DNA from 2 places in the Salmonella sp. GDC200615 genome. Region 1 is predicted to be linked to the other one. Evidence: predicted binding sites of a transcription regulator. Region 1 holds the regulator's gene; the other holds the start of a gene.

What was found. The regulator CRP, encoded in region 1, controls carbon source genes, mostly activating them, when cyclic AMP is high. The targets are predictions, from matches to a motif close to ATGTGANNNNNNTCACAT.
Region 2: a site for CRP is predicted at 1,726-1,743, ahead of ACQ29O_RS00755 (glutathione S-transferase). Genes of this name have one in related genera too.

What each region holds. Positions count from the first base shown of each region.
Region 1 is NZ_CP192247.1:414,115-425,330, reverse strand. It holds partial or broken gene kefB (glutathione-regulated potassium-efflux system protein KefB) at 1-1,484, opposite strand, end outside; gene kefG (glutathione-regulated potassium-efflux system ancillary protein KefG) at 1,484-2,035, opposite strand; gene ACQ29O_RS01890 (ABC transporter ATP-binding protein) at 2,301-4,208, shown strand; gene ACQ29O_RS01885 (hypothetical protein) at 4,371-4,592, shown strand; gene ACQ29O_RS01880 (monooxygenase) at 4,594-4,905, opposite strand; gene ACQ29O_RS01875 (hydrolase) at 5,103-6,170, shown strand; gene ACQ29O_RS01870 (YheU family protein) at 6,167-6,385, shown strand; gene ACQ29O_RS01865 (phosphoribulokinase) at 6,436-7,305, shown strand; gene ACQ29O_RS01860 (OsmC family protein) at 7,401-7,805, opposite strand; gene crp (cAMP-activated global transcriptional regulator CRP) at 8,113-8,745, shown strand; gene ACQ29O_RS01850 (YccS/YhfK family putative transporter) at 8,794-10,881, shown strand; gene argD (bifunctional acetylornithine/succinyldiaminopimelate transaminase) at 10,924-11,216, opposite strand, start outside.
Region 2 is NZ_CP192247.1:156,688-167,903, forward strand. It holds gene mtlA (PTS mannitol transporter subunit IICBA) at 1-1,538, opposite strand, end outside; gene ACQ29O_RS00755 (glutathione S-transferase) at 2,014-2,622, shown strand; gene selA (L-seryl-tRNA(Sec) selenium transferase) at 2,721-4,112, shown strand; gene selB (selenocysteine-specific translation elongation factor) at 4,109-5,959, shown strand; gene ACQ29O_RS00770 (ROK family protein) at 6,207-7,088, opposite strand; gene aldB (aldehyde dehydrogenase AldB) at 7,257-8,795, shown strand; gene ACQ29O_RS00780 (glycoside hydrolase family 127 protein) at 8,913-10,868, opposite strand; gene ACQ29O_RS00785 (AraC family transcriptional regulator) at 11,132-11,216, shown strand, end outside.

The DNA of each region.
Region 1 (11,216 bases):
GAATATGCAGATGAGGAAAATGCTGCTGACACAACTCCACCAGCTTCATCGTGTCTTCCGGTTCATTACACGTGATGACTATCGACTCCGCCGCTTCCGCGCCCGCAGAACGCAGCAGCTCGACTTGTGTAGCGTCGCCGTAATACACTTTATAACCATATTTGCGCATCAGATTAACGGCGCCGATATCGCGTTCCAGCACGGTGATACGCATCTTATTCGCCATCAATAAGCGAGCGATCACCTGACCAAAACGGCCAAAGCCGACGACAATTACCTGGGGCTTATCATCCTCAACCCACGGCTTTTCATCATTCTCTTCCGGGCCATTAAGGCGGCGCGATAACCACTTATCAATCCCTTTCATCAGTAGCGGCGTGGTCATCATTGATAACGTGACAGTCACCAATAATAACGCCATCTGATCGCCCTGAAACAGGCGCTGAGAAGAGGCGGTAGAAAAGAGCACAAAAGCGAACTCGCCCCCCTGACTCAGCACGCTGGCAAACTGCATCCGTTCAGAACTTCTTATTCCATATAGCCGCGCCAGCAGATACAGCGTCAACATTTTTATGACGACCAGAATAACAACGCTCGCCGCCACCCACAGTAAATGGGTATGAAAGTACGCCGAGATTTAGCGACATACCGACGGAGATAAAGAACAGCCCAAGCAGTAAACCTTTAAAGGGATCGATAGCGTTTTCCAGCTCATGCCGGTATTCACTCTCTGCCAGTAAAACGCCGGCAATGAAGGTTCCCAGGGCCATCGACAGTCCCAGCGCATCCATAAATAAGGCGGCGCTCAACACCAGCAACAGCGTCGCGGCAGTGAAGACCTCCCGCACGCCAGACGCAGCAATAAAACGAAATACCGGGCGCAGCAGGTAACGACCGCCAATCAGCATTACCGCGAAAGCCAGTACCTTCATTGCCACTTTAAACCAGTCGAAATGCTCGTCGGCCGATCCCGCCAATAAAGGCACCAACGCCAGCGCGGGGATCACCGCTAAATCCTGAAACAGTAAGACGGAAAACCCTAACTGCCCGGACTCGCTACGATTCATGCCTTTCTCGCGCATCAGTTGTAGCGCCATCGCCGTCGAAGACATCGCCAGGCCAATCCCGCCGACGACCGCCGCCTGCCATAAGAAATCAGCAAGCATCAATAATCCCGCCAGCACCGCCGCGCTTAACAGCACCTGAGCAGCGCCGACGCCGAAGATAGAGCGCCGCAGTTGCCAAAGCCGGGACGGATTGAGTTCGAGACCAATGATAAACATCAGAAACACGACGCCCAGTTCGGAGAAGTGAAGAATTTCGTCGACGTCGCTGATGAAGCCCAGTCCCCACGGACCAATCGCGATTCCCGCCAGCAAATACCCTAGCACCGCGCCGATGCCCAGCCTGGCGGCTAACGGCACCGCCGCCACCGCCGCGAAGAGGAACAACACTCCCGCGGTCAATAAATCAGCACCTTCCATCAATAGCCTCCCGCGCTCACAGGATTCGCCAGCCACTCGCCATAGGCTTTCGCATGACTGGCCAGCGTCTGCGGCGACTGGCGGCGCGCCCAGTACACAATAATGGGCGGCATCCAGTGCATCCGACACATGGCCGCGGTCAGTTCAAAGGGGCGGAGTACATCGCTCATTGGATAGCGGTTTAGCGCGTCATACCGGTAAGCGCTCTCCGGCTCGCCGGTCGTAATCACGCTACGCCAGTACTTTCCCACCAGTTGGTTTCCCCCTGGTCCGCTGGCGAACCCCCGACTCAAAACGCGATCAAGCCATTCTTTCAGTAAAGCCGGACAGCTATAGGTGTAAAGGGGATGCTGAAAAACAATGACGTCGTGCTCACGTAACAGGGCTTGTTCATAGGGCGTGTCGATAAAAAAATCAGGATAGCGCGCATAAAGATCGTGCACGGTTACGTTATTGTGCTGTATGGCCGGTTTAAGCAGTACCCGGTTAGCAACCGAGTCCTGAGATTCCGGATGGGCATACAACAGCAAGACTTTCGCTGGCTGAGACATCAATCCCCCTCCCGGTTGTTTTGGGTCGATACATGCCATTCTTCAGGCCGCTTCTACGTTGACAGCGTTTGTTCAACTCAGGAACGTACTCTATGTCCGCCGCTGGGGATTAATGAGAGATATTCTTGTCCCTCACCAAAGGCGGCCTGAATGATTTTGTGTATCGTTGTTGTTTTGAGCTACCATTGCGCTCCAGCGCGGCGGTACGCCCGAATATTACATTATCATAATGATAAATTAACATAGTCTGAACATACGGCGCCTTATGATTGTTTTCTCCTCGTTACAAATTCGTCGCGGCGTGCGCGTCCTACTGGACAATGCCTCGGCTATCATTAATCCAGGCCAGAAAGTCGGCCTGGTGGGTAAAAACGGCTGCGGTAAATCTACCCTGCTGGCATTGCTAAAAAATGAAATCAGCGCCGATGCCGGGAGTTTTACCCTGCCCGGAACCTGGCAATTAGCGTGGGTGAATCAGGAAACACCTGCGTTGCCTCAGCCAGCGATTGAGTATGTCATTGACGGCGACCGTGAATACCGGCAGCTGGAGGCGCAGCTTAACGACGCCAACGAACATAACGACGGACATGCTATCGCCTCCATACATGGCAAGCTGGACGCCATCGACGCATGGACCGTTCGTTCGCGCGCCGCCAGCCTGCTACACGGTCTCGGCTTCTCTAACGATCAGCTGGAACGTCCGGTCAGCGACTTTTCCGGCGGCTGGCGGATGCGCCTTAACCTGGCCCAGGCGCTGATTTGCCGTTCCGATTTACTGCTGCTCGACGAACCGACCAACCACCTCGATCTGGATGCCGTTATCTGGCTGGAAAAATGGCTGAAGAGCTATCCGGGCACCCTGATTCTGATCTCCCACGATCGCGATTTTCTTGACCCGATAGTGGATAAAATTATCCATATCGAACAACAGACTCTGTTCGAGTATACCGGCAACTACAGCGCGTTTGAAGTTCAGCGCGCCACGCGCCTGGCGCAGCAGCAGGCGATGTATGAGAGTCAGCAGGAGCGTGTGGCGCATCTGCAAAGCTACATCGACCGTTTCCGCGCCAAGGCCACCAAGGCCAAGCAGGCGCAAAGCCGTATCAAGATGCTGGAGCGTATGGAGTTGATTGCGCCGGCTCATGTCGACAACCCGTTCCATTTCAGCTTCCGCGCGCCGGAAAGCCTGCCGAACCCGCTGCTGAAAATGGAAAAAGTCAGCGCAGGTTATGGCGATCGCATCATTCTGGAATCCATCAAGCTGAACCTGGTGCCCGGCTCGCGTATCGGCCTGCTGGGCCGCAACGGCGCGGGGAAATCGACGCTGATCAAGCTGCTGGCGGGCGAACTGGAACCGTTGCACGGTGAAATCGGCCTCGCCAAAGGCATTAAGCTCGGCTACTTCGCCCAGCACCAACTGGAGTTCCTGCGCGCCGATGAATCCCCGTTGCAGCATATGGCGCGTCTGGCGCCGCAGGAACTGGAGCAGAAGCTGCGCGACTATCTCGGCGGCTTCGGTTTCCAGGGCGACAAAGTAACGGAAGAGACGCAACGTTTCTCCGGCGGCGAGAAAGCGCGCCTGGTACTGGCGCTGATCGTCTGGCAGCGTCCAAATCTGCTGTTGCTCGATGAACCGACCAACCACCTGGATCTCGACATGCGTCAGGCGCTCACCGAAGCGCTGATTGATTTCGAAGGCGCATTGGTCGTCGTGTCGCACGACCGCCACCTGATTCGCTCCACCACTGACGACCTCTATCTGGTTCACGACAAAAAGGTCGAACCGTTCGACGGAGACCTGGAAGATTATCAGCAATGGCTGAGCGACGTGCAGAAACAGGAAAACCAGGCCGACAACGCGCCGAAGGAAAACAACGCCAACAGCGCTCAGTCACGCAAAGATCAGAAGCGTCGCGAAGCCGAGCTACGCACTCTGACGCAACCGCTGCGTAAAGAGATTACCCGTCTGGAAAAAGAGATGGAAAAGCTCAACGCCCAATTAGCGCAGGCGGAAGAGAAGCTCGGCGACAGCAGCCTGTATGACCCCAGCCGTAAAGCGGAGATGACCGAGTGTCTGCAACTGCAGGCCAGCGCCAAATCCGGGCTGGAAGCGTGTGAAATGGCATGGCTTGAGGCGCAGGAGCAGCTTGAGCAGATGATGCAGAACGACTAAGAGCCTATCCCATTAGGCTATTTTATTCGCCATTTTAGGGCCGGGCAGTGCTCGAAATCCTCACGTACTATGTGTACGCTCCGGTTTCTGCGCGCTGTCCGGCCCCAAACTGGCTTCAACAATTACGCCTACTGGGATAGGCTCTAACGCACGGGGCGGACGATGAACCTGTCAATTACCGATGACATTACCTTCCGCAAGCTCACCATCTTAATGATGCTTGTGGAGAAGGGTAACATCGCCCGCACCGCCGAGGCGCTGCACACGCTGAAAGAGAACGTTCGTTGTCCGCTGTTCGTCCATAAAGGCCTCTTCGGTACTCGTCCCGATATAAAGGTTACCGTTGCGGTCGGCAGCACCGGAACAGAAGGCTGCGTTATGTGATTTAGCGGCAAAGGTTGCCGTGATTTATTTTCGTCAGCGCGTCGTTCACGCCAAATAATTTAAACGTCACCTCATCAACGCCAAGATTTTTCAGACGCGCAGTGTGTTTTTTAATATAAGCCCGCGCCGTTTCTTCGGATTCAAACAAGTAAATGCCGCCAGCTTGCTGGTTTTTCTCGCTTTCTGTCCAGATTTTCCAGATGAAGCCCGGCTCCTCATTGATAGACTCCGCCAGCCCGACCAGTTGCTGAGTCATCTCCTCGCCAAAAGGGCCGCTAAAGTTAAAATGGATCTGTAAAAGTGTCTTCGACATGCCTTCTCCTTGAGTCACATAACTATCGTGTTGCCACACTACCACGATTAATTCGGCTGATGCAGAGGTTCACGCGATTTCTGTGGGGTATTGCGCGCGCCTTGCATACCGCCCCCTCTGGTGAAATGAGGCGCAATTTTATTTCGCCAGACGACCAATTGAACGTAAAATCACATATTGACTAATCTGTGAACCTTATGCGCGGTATAGTATTGTTTCCAATTATCAATTGTTCTGGTGCTATGGTTGAGATCACGTCCACAGAAATGACCCCGCCTGTCAATGACTCGCATGAATTTATTCCCATGCGTGGCATTCGTAATCGCCATTTACAAACTATGCTGCCGCGCTTAATCCGCCGCAAAGTGAAGTTCAACGCCCACTGGCAGCGGCTGGAGCTACCAGACGGCGATTTTGTCGATCTGGCATGGAGCGAAGAACCGCAACAGGCAAAGCATAAACCGCGGCTGGTGGTCTTTCACGGTCTGGAAGGCAGCCTGAACAGCCCCTATGCCCACGGGCTGATTGAGGCGGCGCAAAAGCGCGGCTGGCTGGGCGTGGTGATGCACTTTCGCGGCTGTAGCGGCGAACCCAACCGTCTGAATCGTATTTACCACTCCGGTGAAACGGAGGACGGAGCCTGGTTTTTACGCTGGCTACAGCGGGAGTTCGGCGCCGTTCCGACAGCCGCCGTGGGCTATTCGCTCGGCGGTAATATGCTGGCGTGCCTGCTGGCGAAAGAAGGCCGCGATATTCCCATCGAGGCGGCGGTAATTGTTTCTGCACCTTTCGTTCTCGAAGCCTGTAGCTACCACATGGACAAAGGGTTTTCCCGCGTCTATCAGCGTTATTTGCTTAATCTGTTAAAAGCGAATGCGTCACGCAAGCTGGCGGCGTACCCCGGGTCGCTGCCGGTGAATCTGGCGCAACTGAAATCAATGCGCCGTATTCGCGAGTTTGACGACCTGATCACCGCGAAAATTCACGGCTTTGCCGACGCCATCGACTACTATCGTCAGTGTAGCGCCATGCCGTTGCTTAACCAGATTGCTAAACCGACGCTGATTATTCACGCTAAAGACGATCCGTTTATGGATCATCATGTGATCCCTAAAGCGGAAGATCTGCCCCCGCAGGTGGAGTATCAGCTAACTGAGCATGGCGGACACGTAGGATTTATCGGCGGTACGCCGCTGCGCCCTGAAATGTGGCTGGAACGCCGAATTCCTGACTGGCTGACAACGTACCTGGAGGCGTCATCATGATCATTCCCTGGCAGGGGCTCGCCCCCGACACGCTGGACAACCTGATCGAAAGCTTTGTGTTGCGCGAAGGCACCGATTATGGTGAACATGAACGTTCGCTTGAACAAAAAGTCGCTGACGTAAAACTCCAACTGCAATCCGGCGAGGCCGTGCTGGTATGGTCTGAATTACATGAAACGGTCAATATTATGCCGAAAAAGCAGTTTCGCGAATAAAACGCCTTTGCCGACAATACATTATTCTAAAGCTCAATCATGGAGTTGCCATGTCAGCCAAACATCCGGTGATAGCAGTAACAGGGTCAAGCGGCGCGGGGACCACCACCACCAGCCTCGCGTTTCGTAAAATTTTCGCGCAGTTAAATCTGCACGCCGCCGAGGTGGAAGGCGACAGTTTTCATCGTTACACCCGCCCGGAAATGGATATGGCGATCCGCAAAGCGCGTGACGCCGGGCGGCATATCAGCTATTTCGGGCCTGAAGCCAATGACTTCAGCCTACTGGAACATACCTTTATTGAGTACGGGCAGACGGGTAAAGGCCAGTCGCGTAAATATCTGCATACCTATGATGAAGCCGTACCGTGGAATCAGGTTCCCGGCACGTTTACCCCCTGGCAGCCGCTTCCCGAACCGACCGATGTGCTGTTTTATGAAGGACTGCACGGCGGCGTCGTCACCCCGCAACATGATGTCGCGCGTCATGTTGATCTGTTGGTTGGCGTGGTGCCTATCGTCAACCTCGAGTGGATTCAGAAACTGATTCGCGACACCAGCGAGCGCGGACACTCCCGTGAAGCGGTGATGGATTCCGTGGTGCGTTCCATGGACGACTACATCAATTACATTACGCCGCAGTTCTCGCGTACCCATATCAACTTCCAGCGCGTACCGACCGTCGACACGTCCAATCCGTTCGCCGCAAAGGGTATTCCCTCGCTGGATGAGAGTTTTGTGGTGATCCATTTCCGCAATCTGGAAGGGATCGATTTTCCCTGGCTCCTAGCGATGCTCCAGGGCTCGTTCATTTCTCACATTAATACATTAGTGGTGCCGGGCGGCAAAATGGGGCTGGCGATGGAGCTGATTATGTTGCCGCTGGTGCAGCGATTAATGGAAGGCAAAAAAATCGAATAACCGTGGTGAAATGCCCGATGGCGCTACGCTTATCGGGCCTACGAGATAAAAACGGGTAGGCCGGATAAAGCCACGCCGCCATCCGGCATCACATGTTACGCCGCAATCACTTCATACGAATGGGTAATATTGACCGCTTTTTCCAGCATTAGCGCCACCGAGCAATATTTTTCCGCGGAGAGATCGACAGCGCGCGCGACGGCAGCCTCTTTCAGATCGCTGCCGGTAACGATAAAATGCAGATTAATGTGCGTAAACAGGCGCGGCGCGTCTTCCCGGCGCTCGGATGTCAGCTTCACTTCGCAGTTGGTGACATTCTGACGGCCCTTTTGCAGGATTGATACCACATCAATAGCGCTACATCCGCCAGCCGCCATTAATACCATCTCCATCGGACTCGGCGCTTTGTCACCGGAGTTACCATCCATTAAAATCTGGTGGCCGGAGGAGGACTCTCCGAGGAACGTGAGCCCTTCAACCCACTTTACACGCGCTTGCATATTTCGTAACTCCAATGTTTCAATTTTCCTGAAAGATTACGCGCATACAACAAAAGTCGCAATGGAAGGCGACCTGGGTCATGCTGAAGCGAGACACCAAGAGACACACGGCGAAAGCTATGCTAAAACAGACAAGATGCTACAGTAATACATTGACGTACTGCATGTATGCAGAGGACATCACATTACAGGCTACAATCTATTTTCGTAGCCCCCTTCCCAGGTAGCGGGAAGTATATTTTTGCAACCCCAGAGACAGTGCCGTTTTCTGGCTCTGGAGACAGCTTATAACAGAGGATAACCGCGCATGGTGCTTGGCAAACCGCAAACAGACCCGACTCTTGAATGGTTCTTGTCTCATTGCCACATTCATAAGTACCCGTCAAAGAGCACGCTGATTCACCAGGGTGAAAAAGCAGAAACGCTGTACTACATCGTTAAAGGCTCCGTGGCAGTGCTGATCAAAGATGAAGAAGGGAAAGAAATGATCCTTTCTTATCTGAATCAGGGTGATTTTATTGGTGAACTGGGCCTGTTTGAAGAAGGCCAGGAACGCAGCGCCTGGGTACGTGCGAAAACCGCATGTGAGGTCGCTGAAATTTCCTACAAAAAATTTCGCCAATTAATCCAGGTCAACCCGGATATTCTGATGCGCCTCTCTTCCCAGATGGCTCGTCGCTTACAAGTCACCTCTGAAAAAGTAGGTAACCTCGCCTTCCTTGACGTCACCGGGCGTATCGCTCAGACGCTGCTGAATCTGGCGAAACAGCCCGATGCCATGACGCACCCGGATGGGATGCAGATCAAAATCACCCGTCAGGAAATCGGCCAGATCGTCGGCTGCTCCCGCGAAACCGTTGGTCGTATTTTGAAAATGCTGGAAGATCAAAACCTGATCTCCGCGCATGGCAAGACCATCGTCGTCTACGGCACCCGTTAATTCCGTCAGAATGGCGCGTTTTATCATGCGCCATTTTTGTTTGCATCGATGTGGCGAAGACTGATTTATCACCCAGAGATTAATTACGCACTACGGCAAACGCTGGTGCTGTGTCTGCCTGTGGCTGTCGGTTTATTGATAGGCCAGCTACACCTGGGCTTGCTTTTCTCTCTCGTTCCCGCCTGCTGCAACATTGCAGGTCTGGATACCCCGCACAAACGTTTTTTTAAACGCCTGATCATCGGCGCGTCGCTGTTCGCCGGATGCAGTCTGGTAACGCAACTTCTGCTGGCGGAATCCATCCCCCTGCCGTTGATCCTGACCGGGCTCACGCTGGTGCTTGGCGTGACGGCGGAAATTAGCCCGCTTCACGCGCGGTTACTGCCAGCGTCGCTGATTGCCGCCATCTTTACCCTGAGTCTTGCAGGATACATGCCCGTCTGGGAGCCGCTGCTCATTTATGCGCTGGGCACGCTATGGTACGGCGTGTTTAACTGGTTTTGGTTCTGGCTATGGCGCGAACAGCCGCTGCGCGAGTCATTGAGTTTGTTATACCGTGAACTGGCCGATTATTGCGAAGCGAAATACAGCCTGCTCACCCAACATATCGATCCGGAAAAAGCGCTGCCTCCCCTGCTGATACGCCAGCAAAAAGCGGTCGATCTCATTACCCAGTGTTACCAACAGATGCATATGCTTTCGGCGCACAACAATAATGATTACAAGCGCCTGTTACGGGCTTTTCAGGAAGCGATGGATTTGCAGGAGCACATCTCCGTCAGCTTGCATCAGCCGGAAGAGGTACAGAAACTGGTAGAACGCAGCCATGCGGAAGAGGTGATTCGCTGGAATGCGCAAACGGTCGCCGCCCGTCTGCGCGTGCTGGCGGATGACATTCTTTATCATCGTCTGCCGACGCGCTTCTCCATGGAAAAACAGATTGGCGCTCTGGAGAAAATCGCCAATCAGCATCCTGAAAATCCGGTAGGCCAGTTCTGCTATTGGCACTTCAGTCGAATCGCCCGTGTGCTGCGTACTCAGCGGCCGCTGTACGCCCGCGACCTGATGGCCGATAAACAGCGTCGTTTGCCGCTACTTCCGGCGCTGAAAAATTATATGTCTCTTAAATCACCGGCGCTACGCAACGCCGGACGCATCAGCGTGATGATGAGCATCGCCAGTCTGATGGGCAGTGCGTTGCACCTGCCTAAACCGTACTGGATACTCATGACGGTGCTGTTTGTCACCCAAAACGGCTATGGCGCGACGCGCGTACGTATTCTGCACCGTTCAGTCGGAACGCTGGTCGGCCTGGTGATTGCCGGCGTCACGCTGCACTTACATATTCCCGAAAGCATTACGCTGGCGGTCATGCTGGTACTAACGCTGGCAAGTTATCTGATTATTCGTAAAAACTACGGCTGGGCGACGGTCGGCTTTACGGTGACGGCGGTATACACCATCCAGTTACTGACGTTAAACGGAGAGCAGTTTATTGTGCCGAGGCTGATCGATACGCTGATTGGCTGTTTAATTGCCTTTGGCGGCATGGTCTGGCTGTGGCCGCAATGGCAAAGCGGGCTATTACGTAAAAACGCCCATGATGCGCTGGAAGCCGATCAAGAAGCTATCCGACTGATCCTCAGTAACGATCCGCAGGCCACCCCGCTCGCTTATCAAAGAATGCGGGTCAACCAGGCGCATAACACGTTATTCAACTCGTTAAATCAGGCAATGCAGGAACCCGGATTCAATACCCACTATCTGTCGGATATGAAACTGTGGGTCACGCACAGCCAGTTTATTGTCGAGCATATCAACGCTATGACGACGCTGGCGCGGGAACACACCATGCTGACGCCTGATCTGGCGCAGCGCTATCTGGAATCTTGCGAGATTGCGATTCAGCGCTGCCAGCAGCGCCTGGAGTACGACAGGCCAGGCGGCTCCGGCGATGTCAATATTCTGGAGTCGCCGGACATGCCGTCACATGGCTTATTGAGCACTCTGGAACAACATTTACAGCGCATCATTGGCCATCTGAACACCATGCACACCATTTCGTCGATGGCCTGGCGTCAGCGTCCGCATCACGGTATCTGGCTGAGTAAGCGGCTACGGGATACAAAAAGTTAAGACCGACTGCCGGATGCGCTACGCTTATCCGGCAATCTACCATCAGGCAACCACCTTCCCTACCGCCTGCGCAAAGCGCTGCATTCCTTCATTGATATCCGCATCTTCCACCACCAGCGACGGGGCAAAACGCATCACGTCGGCTCCGGCATTGAGCACCATCACGCCGGCCTCCGCGCCTGCGTACAGAAAATCGCGCGCCCGATCTTTGTACTTCGGCTTCAGTTCCGCGCCAATCAGCAGCCCCATGCCGCGAATATCGCTGAAAATGTCAAATTGCTCGTCAATCGCCTGCAAATGTTGCACAAACTGTTGCCGCTTAGTGTGAATGCCTT
Region 2 (11,216 bases), 260 kb from region 1:
GCCTCTTCTTTGTTAGCGGCTTTACGGCCCAGGAAGATATTCTCCGCACCCAGTTTGAACAGGTTGTTATCACCCTCCTCAAAGCTGTCTTTCAGATGATCGCGTACTTTCTCTTCATTAGTATTGTGGCGCTGTGCGGCAACCAGACGTTCGGTCAGGCTGGTGTACAGGCCGCTATCCAGGAAGTTGGTCAGCGAAATATGCTGCGCCTGCGGTACCTGACGCATCGCGCGCTCGGTAAGGTCACGGTGAGTAATGACCAGATCCACATCCGGCGGCAGATTGTTAATGGCGCTGTTGGTGACGGAGATCTGGCTCAGGCCCGCATCCTGTACTTTCTTACGCAGTACCCCTGCGCCCATCGCGCTGGAACCCATACCGGCATCGCAAGCCACGATGATTTTACGCACATGGCTCAGGTTGTTGGTCACGTCGCCAGCCGCCAGCGGAGAGGCGCCTTTAGATTCCGCTTTCATGTCCTGCATACGACGGGTGGCCGCTTCAATGTCATCTTCTTCTTTCACTTTGCTGGTTTTCAGCAGAATTGCAGAAACCACGAAGGAGACCGCCATTGCCGCCACGATGGCAGCGATGTTAGCGAAGTAAGCGCCTTTTGGCGTCATCGCCAGTACGGCCAGAATGGAGCCAGGAGAAGCCGGAGAAACCAGACCGCCGTTCAGGATGGTCAGGGTGAATACGCCAGTCATACCGCCGAGAATCACCGCCAGAATCAGGCGTGGGTTCATCAGCACGTACGGGAAGTAGATCTCATGGATACCGCCCAGGAAGTGGATAATTGCCGCGCCGCCCGCAGACTGTTTAGCGCTGCCGCGACCGAAGAACATGTACGCCAGCAGGACGCCCATCCCTGGACCCGGGTTAGCTTCAATCAGGAAGAAGATGGATTTACCCATCTCATGGGACTGCTGGATACCCAGCGGTGAGAAGATGCCGTGGTTAATCGCGTTATTGAGGAACAGGATTTTCGCCGGTTCAACAAAAATGGACGCCAGCGGCAGCATATCGTGCGCCACCATGAAGTTAACGCCCGCCGCCAGAATTTTGGACAGGACTTCAACCGCCGGACCAATACCGAGGAACGCCAGGATGGCGAGGATCATACCGATGATGCCAGCGGAGAAGTTGTTCACCAGCATCTCAAAACCGGATTTGATCTTACCGTCTACCCAACTGTCGAATTTCTTAATGCAGTAGCCGCCTAATGGACCGGCGATCATCGAGCCGAGGAACATCGGCATATCCGCGCCGACAATAACGCCCATGGTAGTGATAGCGCCCACCACGCCGCCGCGTTCGCCGCCAACCAGACGACCGCCGGTATAACCGATGAGCAGCGGCAGCAGGTAGGTGATCATCGGACCAACCAGTTTCGCCAGCGTTTCGTTAGGCAACCACCCTGTTGGAATAAATAATGCGGTGATAATACCCCACGCGATAAACGCGCCGATATTAGGCATCACCATATTGCTGAGGAATCGACCAAAGCTTTGCACTTTGATCTTAATATCGGATGACATAAAAACACCCCTTCTTATGTTGCTGTCGCGCAGGCTGAAAGCCCGAGGTTTGTTAATGTAGCGGCAGAGGTAGCCGGACCCTGTAGTGTAGATACTGCGCAATCTGGCACTGAATCGTTCAACTGTCCAGACAGGGACAATTTATGTGATTTGTGTCACATAAATATAGGGGGTAGAGAGGTAATTGATGTGATATTGATCACAAATTGGCTGTGTAAAAAAACAACGAATCTAATTTTTAGCCCTTAAAAGACCATTTTATGTGAGATATTTCACATTTTTATTTTGGTGCTTTGTTGAATTTTTGTGATCCTCTTCACAAGAAATTTTAAGCCCGGGTAACGTCAATACGATCCGGCAAACATTTTGTCGCGAGCCCTCTCACGTTATGTCATTCAGCAACCTCCTTTTGTGTCTCTTTTCGTCTTATTTGAGCCATACTATGATTTTTACTGGTTGGCAAAAAGGACACGGCATGAAACTCATCGGTAGCTACACCAGCCCTTTTGTGCGCAAAATCTCTGTTCTGCTGCTCGAAAAAGGCATTACCTTCGAATTTATTAATGAACTACCCTACGAGGCGGATAACGGCGTGGCGCAATACAACCCTCTGGGTAAGGTGCCAGCGCTGGTGACGGAGAAAGGGGAGTACTGGTTCGATTCGCCGATCATCGCGGAATATATTGAGCTGCTGGATATCGCGCCAGCGATGCTCCCGCGTGACCCGATGGCAGCGCTTAAAGTTCGCCAGCTTGAAGCGTTGGCTGACGGCATTATGGATGCAGCGTTGGTTTCTGTACGCGAACAGGCGCGCCCGGCGGCGCAACAATCGGAAACGGAACTGTTGCGCCAGCGGGAAAAAATCAACCGCAGCCTGGATATGCTCGAAAGTTATCTGAGCGACGGGACGCTAAAAACGGATACGGTCAATCTGGCGACTATCGCGATTGCCTGTGCGGTAGGCTATCTCAACTTCCGCCGGGTCGCGCCTGGCTGGTGTGTTAGCCGCCCCCACCTGGTCAAACTGGTCGAAACGCTTTTTCAACGCGAAAGCTTTGCCCGCACCGAAGCGCCAAAGGCTTGACGCGCATTATGTCCGCCTGAGCAAACTCACGTTACAATCCCCCTTATGTCGATATCCCTCTCCCACCAGGAGAGGGCCACCAACAGCCAGGCATTTTCATGACAAGCGAAACGCGTACACTCTACAGCCAGCTTCCTGCTATCGATCGTTTATTGCACGATAGCGCCTTTCTTTCTCTGCGCGATCGGTATGGCCATACCCAGGTGGTTGATCTGCTTAGGCGGATGCTTGACGACGCGCGCGACGTCATCCGGAATACGCAAACGCTTCCCGACTGGTACGCAGACTGGGCGCAAGAGGCAAAACTCCGGCTGGAAAATGCGGCGCAAAGCGCGCTGCGCCCGGTGATTAACCTGACGGGGACGGTGTTGCACACCAATCTTGGCCGCGCATTGCAGGCGCAAGAAGCGGTTGAGGCGGTAACGCAGGCGATGCGCGCGCCGGTGACGCTGGAATACGATTTAGATGGCGCCGGGCGGGGGCATCGCGACCGGGCGCTGGCGACGCTGTTATGCCGAATCACCGGGGCGGAGGACGCCTGTATCGTCAATAACAATGCGGCGGCGGTATTGCTGATGTTGGCGGCGACCGCCAGCGGCAAAGAGGTGGTAGTTTCGCGTGGCGAGCTGGTCGAAATCGGCGGCGCGTTTCGTATTCCGGATGTTATGCGCCAGGCGGGCTGTACGCTGCATGAAGTGGGCACCACCAACCGGACGCATGCGAAAGATTACCGTCAGGCGGTAAATGAAAATACCGGGCTGTTGATGAAGGTGCATACCAGTAATTACAGCATTGAGGGCTTTACCAAAACGGTAGAGGAAGCGGAACTGGCGGAAATCGGGCGAGAGCTGGATATTCCGGTGGTGGCGGATCTGGGCAGCGGTTCGCTGGTGGATTTAAGTCAATATGGCTTACCCAAAGAGCCGATGCCGCAGCAGCTCATTGCCGCAGGCGTCAGCCTGGTAAGCTTCTCCGGCGATAAGTTGCTGGGCGGGCCGCAGGCCGGGATTATCGTCGGCAAAAAAGCGATGATTGCCCAACTGCAAAGCCATCCGCTGAAGCGCGCTCTGCGCGCTGATAAAATGACGCTGGCGGCGCTGGAGGCAACGTTACGTCTGTATCTGCACCCGGAAGCGTTGGCGGAGAAATTACCCACCCTGCGTCTGTTAACTCGCAGTGAAGCGTCGATTCGCGAACAAGCGCAGCGGTTACAGGCGCGGCTGGCGGCACGTTACGGCGATGAATTTGCGCTGGAGGTTAAACCCTGCCTGTCGCAAATCGGCAGCGGTTCATTACCGGTAGACCGCCTTCCCAGCGCCGCCATGACCTTTACCCCGCACGACGGGCGCGGTAGTCGGCTGGAGGCGCTGGCGGCCCGCTGGCGCATGCTGCCTGTACCGGTCATTGGCCGAATTTATGATGGCCGTTTATGGCTGGATATGCGCTGTCTTGAAGACGAAAGCCGGTTTATGGAGATGATGCTGAAATGATTATTGCAACTGCCGGACACGTAGACCACGGTAAAACGACGTTGCTCCAGGCGATTACCGGGGTCAATGCCGATCGCCTGCCGGAAGAGAAAAAACGCGGGATGACTATCGATCTGGGCTACGCCTATTGGCCGCAGCCGGATGGTCGTGTGCTGGGCTTTATCGATGTGCCTGGGCATGAAAAATTCCTCTCTAACATGCTGGCGGGCGTAGGCGGTATCGATCACGCTTTGCTGGTGGTCGCCTGTGATGACGGCGTCATGGCGCAAACGCGCGAGCATTTACAGATCCTACAACTGACGGGTAATCTCCAGCTCACCGTCGCGCTGACCAAAGCCGATCGCGTGGACGAGGCGCGTATCGGTGAAGTACGTGAAGAGGTGCTGGCGGCGCTCGACAACTATGGCTTCGCCGATACCGTTTTATTTGTCACCGCCGCCAATGAAGGACGCGGTATTGCAGAACTTCGCGCTCATTTACAGCAGCTTCCTGCACGTTTACACGCCGCGCAGCATCGCTTCCGTCTGGCTATCGACCGTGCGTTTACGGTGAAAGGGGCGGGACTGGTGGTGACCGGAACGGCGTTGAGCGGAGAGGTAAACGTGGGCGATACGCTATGGTTGACCGGCGTTAATACGCCGATGCGCGTACGAAGTCTACACGCGCAAAATCAGCCCACCGACCATGCGTATGCCGGGCAACGTATTGCGCTCAATATTGCGGGCGATGCGGAGAAGGAGCAGCTTAACCGCGGCGACTGGCTGCTTTCCGATGCGCCGGTGGGGGAAGCTTTTTCCCGGGTGATCGTTTCTCTGGCGCTTCATGCGCCGCTTTCCCAATGGCAACCGCTACATATTCACCATGCCGCCAGCCATGTGACCGGTCGCGTCTCTTTGCTGGAAGGCGGGCTGGCCGAGCTGATCTTTGATACGCCGTTGTGGCTGGCCGATAATGACAGACTGGTGCTGCGTGATATTTCCGCACGCGCCACCCTTGCCGGCGCACGCGTGGTGACGCTTAAGGCGCCGCGTCGCGGTAAACGTAAGCCAGATTATTTGCACTGGCTTTCAACGCTTGCCGCTGCGCAGGACGATAGCGCGGCGTTGGCCATTCATCTGGAACGCGGCGCCGTCAACCTGCCGGATTTCGGTTGGGCGCGTCAGCTTAATCCTGTCGGTATGCGTCAGCTTATTGAGCAACATGGTTTTATCCAGGCCGGAGACAATCTGTTAAGCGTGCCCGTCGCCGCCCGCTGGCAGCGTAAGATTCTTGATACGCTGGCGACCTACCACGAACAGCACCGCGATGAACCGGGGCCGGGACGCGAGCGTTTACGCCGCATGGCCCTGCCGATGGAGGATGAAGCGCTGGTTCTGATGCTGATCGAGCGGATGCGCGACGACGGCCTGATTCATAGCCATCACGGTTGGTTGCATCTGCCGGATCATAAAGCAGGATTTAGCGATGAGCAGCAGGCCGTCTGGCAAAAAGTCGAACCGCTATTTGGCGATGAGCCCTGGTGGGTACGCGATCTGGCGAAAGAGACCGGAACGGAAGAACAATTGATGCGGCTGGTGCTGCGGCAGGCGGCACAGCAAGGCATCATTACCGCGATCGTAAAAGATCGGTACTATCGTAACGATCGGATTGTCGCTTTCGCCAATATGATCCGCGAGCTGGATCAAGAGAGAGGATCAACGTGTGCGGCGGATTTTCGCGACAGGCTGAATGTAGGGCGGAAACTGGCCATTCAGATCCTTGAATATTTTGACCGGATTGGGTTTACACGACGTCGTGGGAATGATCATTTATTACGTGATGCGTTATTATTTCCGCAAAAAGAATGAAATGGTTAAATTAAATAACAAATGAAGCAATACAATTATTGCGTTGCTTTTTATTTTTCTGGCTTCTTAAAATAGCCAGCGTGAACCTGTTATCAGAATAATTTTGCCCGTATTCTTTGCGCCTTATTCAGGCGACTCACGATGAGATTGTGGAACTTTATCGCACGGCGATGTAACGCCTTTGCCCGGTGGCGCGGACGCTTACCGGGCCTGCGTAGACGATGCAGGCCGGATAAGGCGTAACTCGTTAGCTTCGGGCGAGCTTTTGCTGCGCCAGCCAGACGGCGCCCAGCCTGCCCGCCTGATTTCCCAGTTGGCAGGGCTGAATCGGCACCTGGAGCGCCTCCCACATTTCAAACGTTTCAAGATGCCGCGTCAGGAGCGGGTAGAGCTTTTCCTGTTCGCTTATTCCTCCGCCGATCAGCACCACGCCCGGATCAAACATAGAGATCACGCTGTAAACGCCGCGTGAAAGATAACGCGCCCAGTCATTGACCGCCTCACGCAGATGAACATCGGTCGCCATTCGTTCGAAGATCACATCCGCAGGCGGCATCTCTTCGGCAGGCAGCGCCAGCGCCTGGCGGCACGACGCCATTAATCCGCTGGTTGACGCGATTTTATGCATACTTTCGCCATTATTCCCGACCGGCATGACGCCGAATTCACCGGCGTGAAAATGCGCGCCGCGATACAGTTCTCGTCCGACGATAATACCGCCGCCAATGCCGGTTCCAATGGTAATACAGACCAGATTGTCATAATGCTGCCCGGCACCTCGCCACATTTCGCCCAGCGCCGCACAGTTCGCGTCGTTCTCCACGACCAGCGGCAGATCGGTCAGCCCGCTGAACAACTCCATCAGGTTGACGTCATCCAGGTAAGCCAGCGCGCCCGCTTTTGCCGCATGGCCGTTATGGGGATTAATATGGCCGGGGAAACTAACCCCGATTGCCGCAATGTCATAGTCCTGTTGGCAACGCGCCACCACATCCTGCCATTTGCGGGTAAACGTGGAGGCGTCCTCTGGCGTATCGAATTGATGATGGGTTAATTCTTCGCCGTCACTGTTAATCACGCCATATTTGACGTGAGTTCCTCCCACATCAATACCGATATATTGCTGCATAGTGTTCTCCGTACGTTAAACAGGCACCTGTTTAGTATGGCTAAAACCAGACGGAGAAACGTAAAGGAAAGTAATTCGTGATTGCTGTCGTAAAGCGGGAAATCATTGGCGAAAAATTCACCAGCACCGTCTACCCTTGTGGAGTACCTTTACAATAAGGAGTTGGTCATGACGAACAATCCCCCTTCAACACGTATTCAGCCAGGTGAATACGGGTACCCACTGAAGTTAAAAGCCCGCTATGACAATTTTATTGGTGGTGACTGGGTTGCGCCCGCCGACGGCGAATATTATCAAAACCTGACGCCAGTGACCGGCCAGCCGCTATGTGAAGTCGCTTCCTCCGGTAAAAAAGATATCGATTTAGCGCTCGACGCCGCGCATAAGGCGAAAGATAAGTGGGCGCATACGTCAGTACAAGACCGTGCCGCTATCTTGTTTAAGATCGCCGATCTGATGGAACAAAACCTCGAACTGTTGGCGACAGCGGAAACCTGGGATAACGGTAAACCGATTCGTGAAACCAGCGCCGCCGACGTACCGCTGGCGATCGATCATTTCCGCTATTTCGCCTCCTGTATACGTGCGCAGGAGGGCGGGATCAGCGAAGTTGATAGCGAAACTGTGGCCTACCATTTTCACGAACCGCTTGGCGTCGTGGGACAGATAATCCCGTGGAACTTTCCGTTGTTGATGGCAAGCTGGAAAATGGCGCCAGCGCTGGCGGCGGGTAACTGCGTGGTGCTTAAACCGGCACGCCTGACGCCGCTTTCCGTTCTGCTGTTAATGGAAGTCATTGGCGATCTGTTACCGCCGGGCGTCGTCAACGTCGTGAACGGCGCGGGCGGCGAGATTGGCGAATATCTGGCGACCTCGAAACGTATCGCGAAGGTGGCGTTTACCGGTTCGACGGAAGTGGGTCAACAGATCATGCAGTACGCCACGCAGAATATTATTCCAGTGACGCTGGAGTTAGGCGGCAAGTCGCCCAATATCTTCTTCGCCGACGTGATGGATGAGGAAGATGCGTTCTTTGATAAAGCGCTGGAGGGATTTGCCCTGTTTGCCTTTAACCAGGGCGAGGTGTGTACCTGTCCAAGCCGTGCGCTGGTCCAGGAGTCCATCTATGAGCGCTTTATGGAGCGCGCTATTCGCCGGGTAGAGAGCATTCGCAGCGGGAACCCGCTAGATAGCGGTACACAGATGGGGGCGCAGGTCTCCCACGGCCAGCTTGAGACTATCCTCAATTATATCGATATCGGTAAAAAAGAGGGGGCCGATATTCTGACCGGTGGGCGACGCAAGGAGCTGGATGGCGAACTTAAAGAGGGCTATTACCTTGAGCCTACCATTCTGTTTGGTAAGAACAATATGCGCGTCTTTCAGGAGGAGATCTTTGGCCCGGTGCTGGCGGTAACCACCTTTAAAACCATGGAGGAGGCGCTGGAAATCGCTAACGATACCCAATACGGCCTGGGCGCTGGCGTCTGGAGCCGCAACGGCAATCTGGCCTATAAGATGGGGCGCGGCATTCAGGCCGGGCGCGTATGGACCAACTGCTATCACGCCTATCCGGCACATGCTGCGTTCGGCGGCTATAAGCAGTCGGGCATCGGGCGCGAAACGCATAAGATGATGCTGGAACACTACCAGCAAACCAAGTGCCTGCTGGTGAGCTATTCCGATAAGCCGCTGGGGCTGTTCTGACGCAAGAGGTAATGCCCGATGGCGCTGCGTTTATCGGGCCTACAAAAATTCATCGCAATATACTGATATTGCAAATCTTGTAGGCCGGATAAGGCGCAGTCGCCATCCGGCACAGTATTACCGCTCGTTAACCCAAATCCGCATTTCGCCCTCGCCACGATTGGCCCAGCTAAACCACGGAATGAACGTTAGCGTCTGCGGCTGGCGCGATGACGGCGCGTTATCGTAGTGCCACAACGCCTGATGCTGCGCATCTGGGGCGCTTTGCTTCTCGCCTTCAGCCTGAATCAGCATCTTATGCGCAAAAAGCCCTTTGCCCTCAAAGACCCGGAACTCACTCTCTTTCGGTAACCACAGATTATGCAGTTCTTCGCCGTTATCGGCCTGCTCAAGGCAATAGACCAGCGGCCCGCGCTGAATGGCGACCTTACCGGCGACGTGACGCGCCAGCGGATTGCCATACACGCGGCGAACCGGCATCGGCAGCGTCAGGGTTATCGTATCGCCCTCCTGCCAGGTCCGACGGATATGCAGATAACCTTTGCGAATATCCTGCTCCACTTCCAGCCCGTTGAGCGTCACTTTTGCCTCAGGGCACCAGTCCGGCAGACGTAGCGCCAGCGTGTGACGTACCGGCTGCACAGAGTCGATGGCGATCTTCACCTGCTCTTGCCACGGGTAGTTCCCGCCAATCCGCAGTTTGAGCGCGCCATTTCCAACCGGTATTTCCATGCTGTTACCCACGTACATATTGATGTACAGCGCATCCGCACGCGGCGTGTAGATGTAGTGACCAAGGGAGGTGAGCACGCGGGCGATATTCGGCGGGCAGCAGGCGCAGCCAAACCAGCGCTGGCGGATGGGCTTAACGTGATCGTAAATATGGTTGAATTTTAACGATTTTGGATGCACTTCCAGCGGGTTGACGTAGAAGAAATGCTTGCCATCCAGCGCCATACCGCCGAGGACGGTGTTGTACAGCGCGCGCTCCATCACGTCGGCGTACTGGCTATCGGCTTCCATTTCCAGCATCCGGCGGGCGAACATCATCAGGCCGATTGAAGCGCAGCTTTCCGCATAGACCGAATCATTCGGTAAATCGTAATCGCTGCTAAAGGCTTCGCCGCTGCTCTGCGAGCCAATCCCGCCGGTGATATACAGCTGACGCTGCGCCATATTTTTCCACAGGCGCAGGCAGTCCTGGCGTTTGCCTTCATCGTTGCTCAGGCGAGCGAGATGCGCCACGCCAGTCATCAGATAGACAAAACGTACCGCGTGGACAATGGCCGTCTGCTGCTGCGAAATTGGCAGATGCGCCTGGCTGTAGGCTTTGTCTTTGACCATCCACGCCGGGCCGTAGGTATGCCAGTACGAGGTCTGGCCGCGTTTTTCGTACTCTTCGTCGTAGAAGTGCGGTTGGACGCCGCGCTGCCCGATAAAGTAGCTTGCCAGCGCCATATAGCGCGGCTGCTCTGTTACCTCATACAGACGCATCAGCGCCAGCTCAATTTCCGGGTGGCCCGGATAGCCGTGTAGCTGATTTTCGCCAGGGCCGAAAGTGCTGTCGATATGATCGGCCAGGCGACAAACGACGTCTAGCAGCCGACGCTTGCCAGTGGCCTGAAAGAAGGCGACGCCCGCTTCAATCAGGTGCCCGGCGCAATAAAGCTCGTGGCACTCCGCCAGGTTGCTCCAGCGTTCTTGCGGGGCTTTTGCCGTAAAGTACGTATTGAGATAGCCATCGTCACACTGCGCGGCGGCCACCAGTTCAATCACCTCATCGGCGGTTTTCTCAAGCGCTGGATCGGGCTTCTGGCACAGTGACCAGGCAACCGCTTCCAGCCATTTCGCCACGTCGCTGTCCTGAAAGACCATGCCGTAAAAGTCGCCCGTCTGCTGGCCTGCGGCAATGCGGAAATTTTCAATGGCATGGCTGGGTTCAGCCTCTGGAATACGATCGTTTAACGCATCCCACTGGTAAGGAATAACCACATCGCGAACCAGTTGTTGATACTGTCCGAGGAACGGATCGCTGACCGTCAGTTTATGCAGATCGACTTCCAGTACGTTCATTTCGTGCTCCTTAAGGCTGTAGAGGTCATAGATATTCCTCGCTGACGGGGTATTTTATGGCAGTAATTTTTATTTTCGCGTTATGACCTGATTCATTTTGCCCAGATAGCGGTGAGCGACAAGGCGATAAAAGAGTAAAAAAAGATGACGATTCCGACCCGTATTTAAAAATGTGAGATGGATCGAGTGAAATGACTATTTTTAGTTAATAATCAAAAGCTAATATGAAATACGGTGCTGAATGAGCGGGAAATGACATATTAATGCTCGAATTATCCATGACATTACCGATTAAAGTCCAAAACGGCGGATTATTTATTTCTCGCGGCATTGGGCGTCATCCTGCCA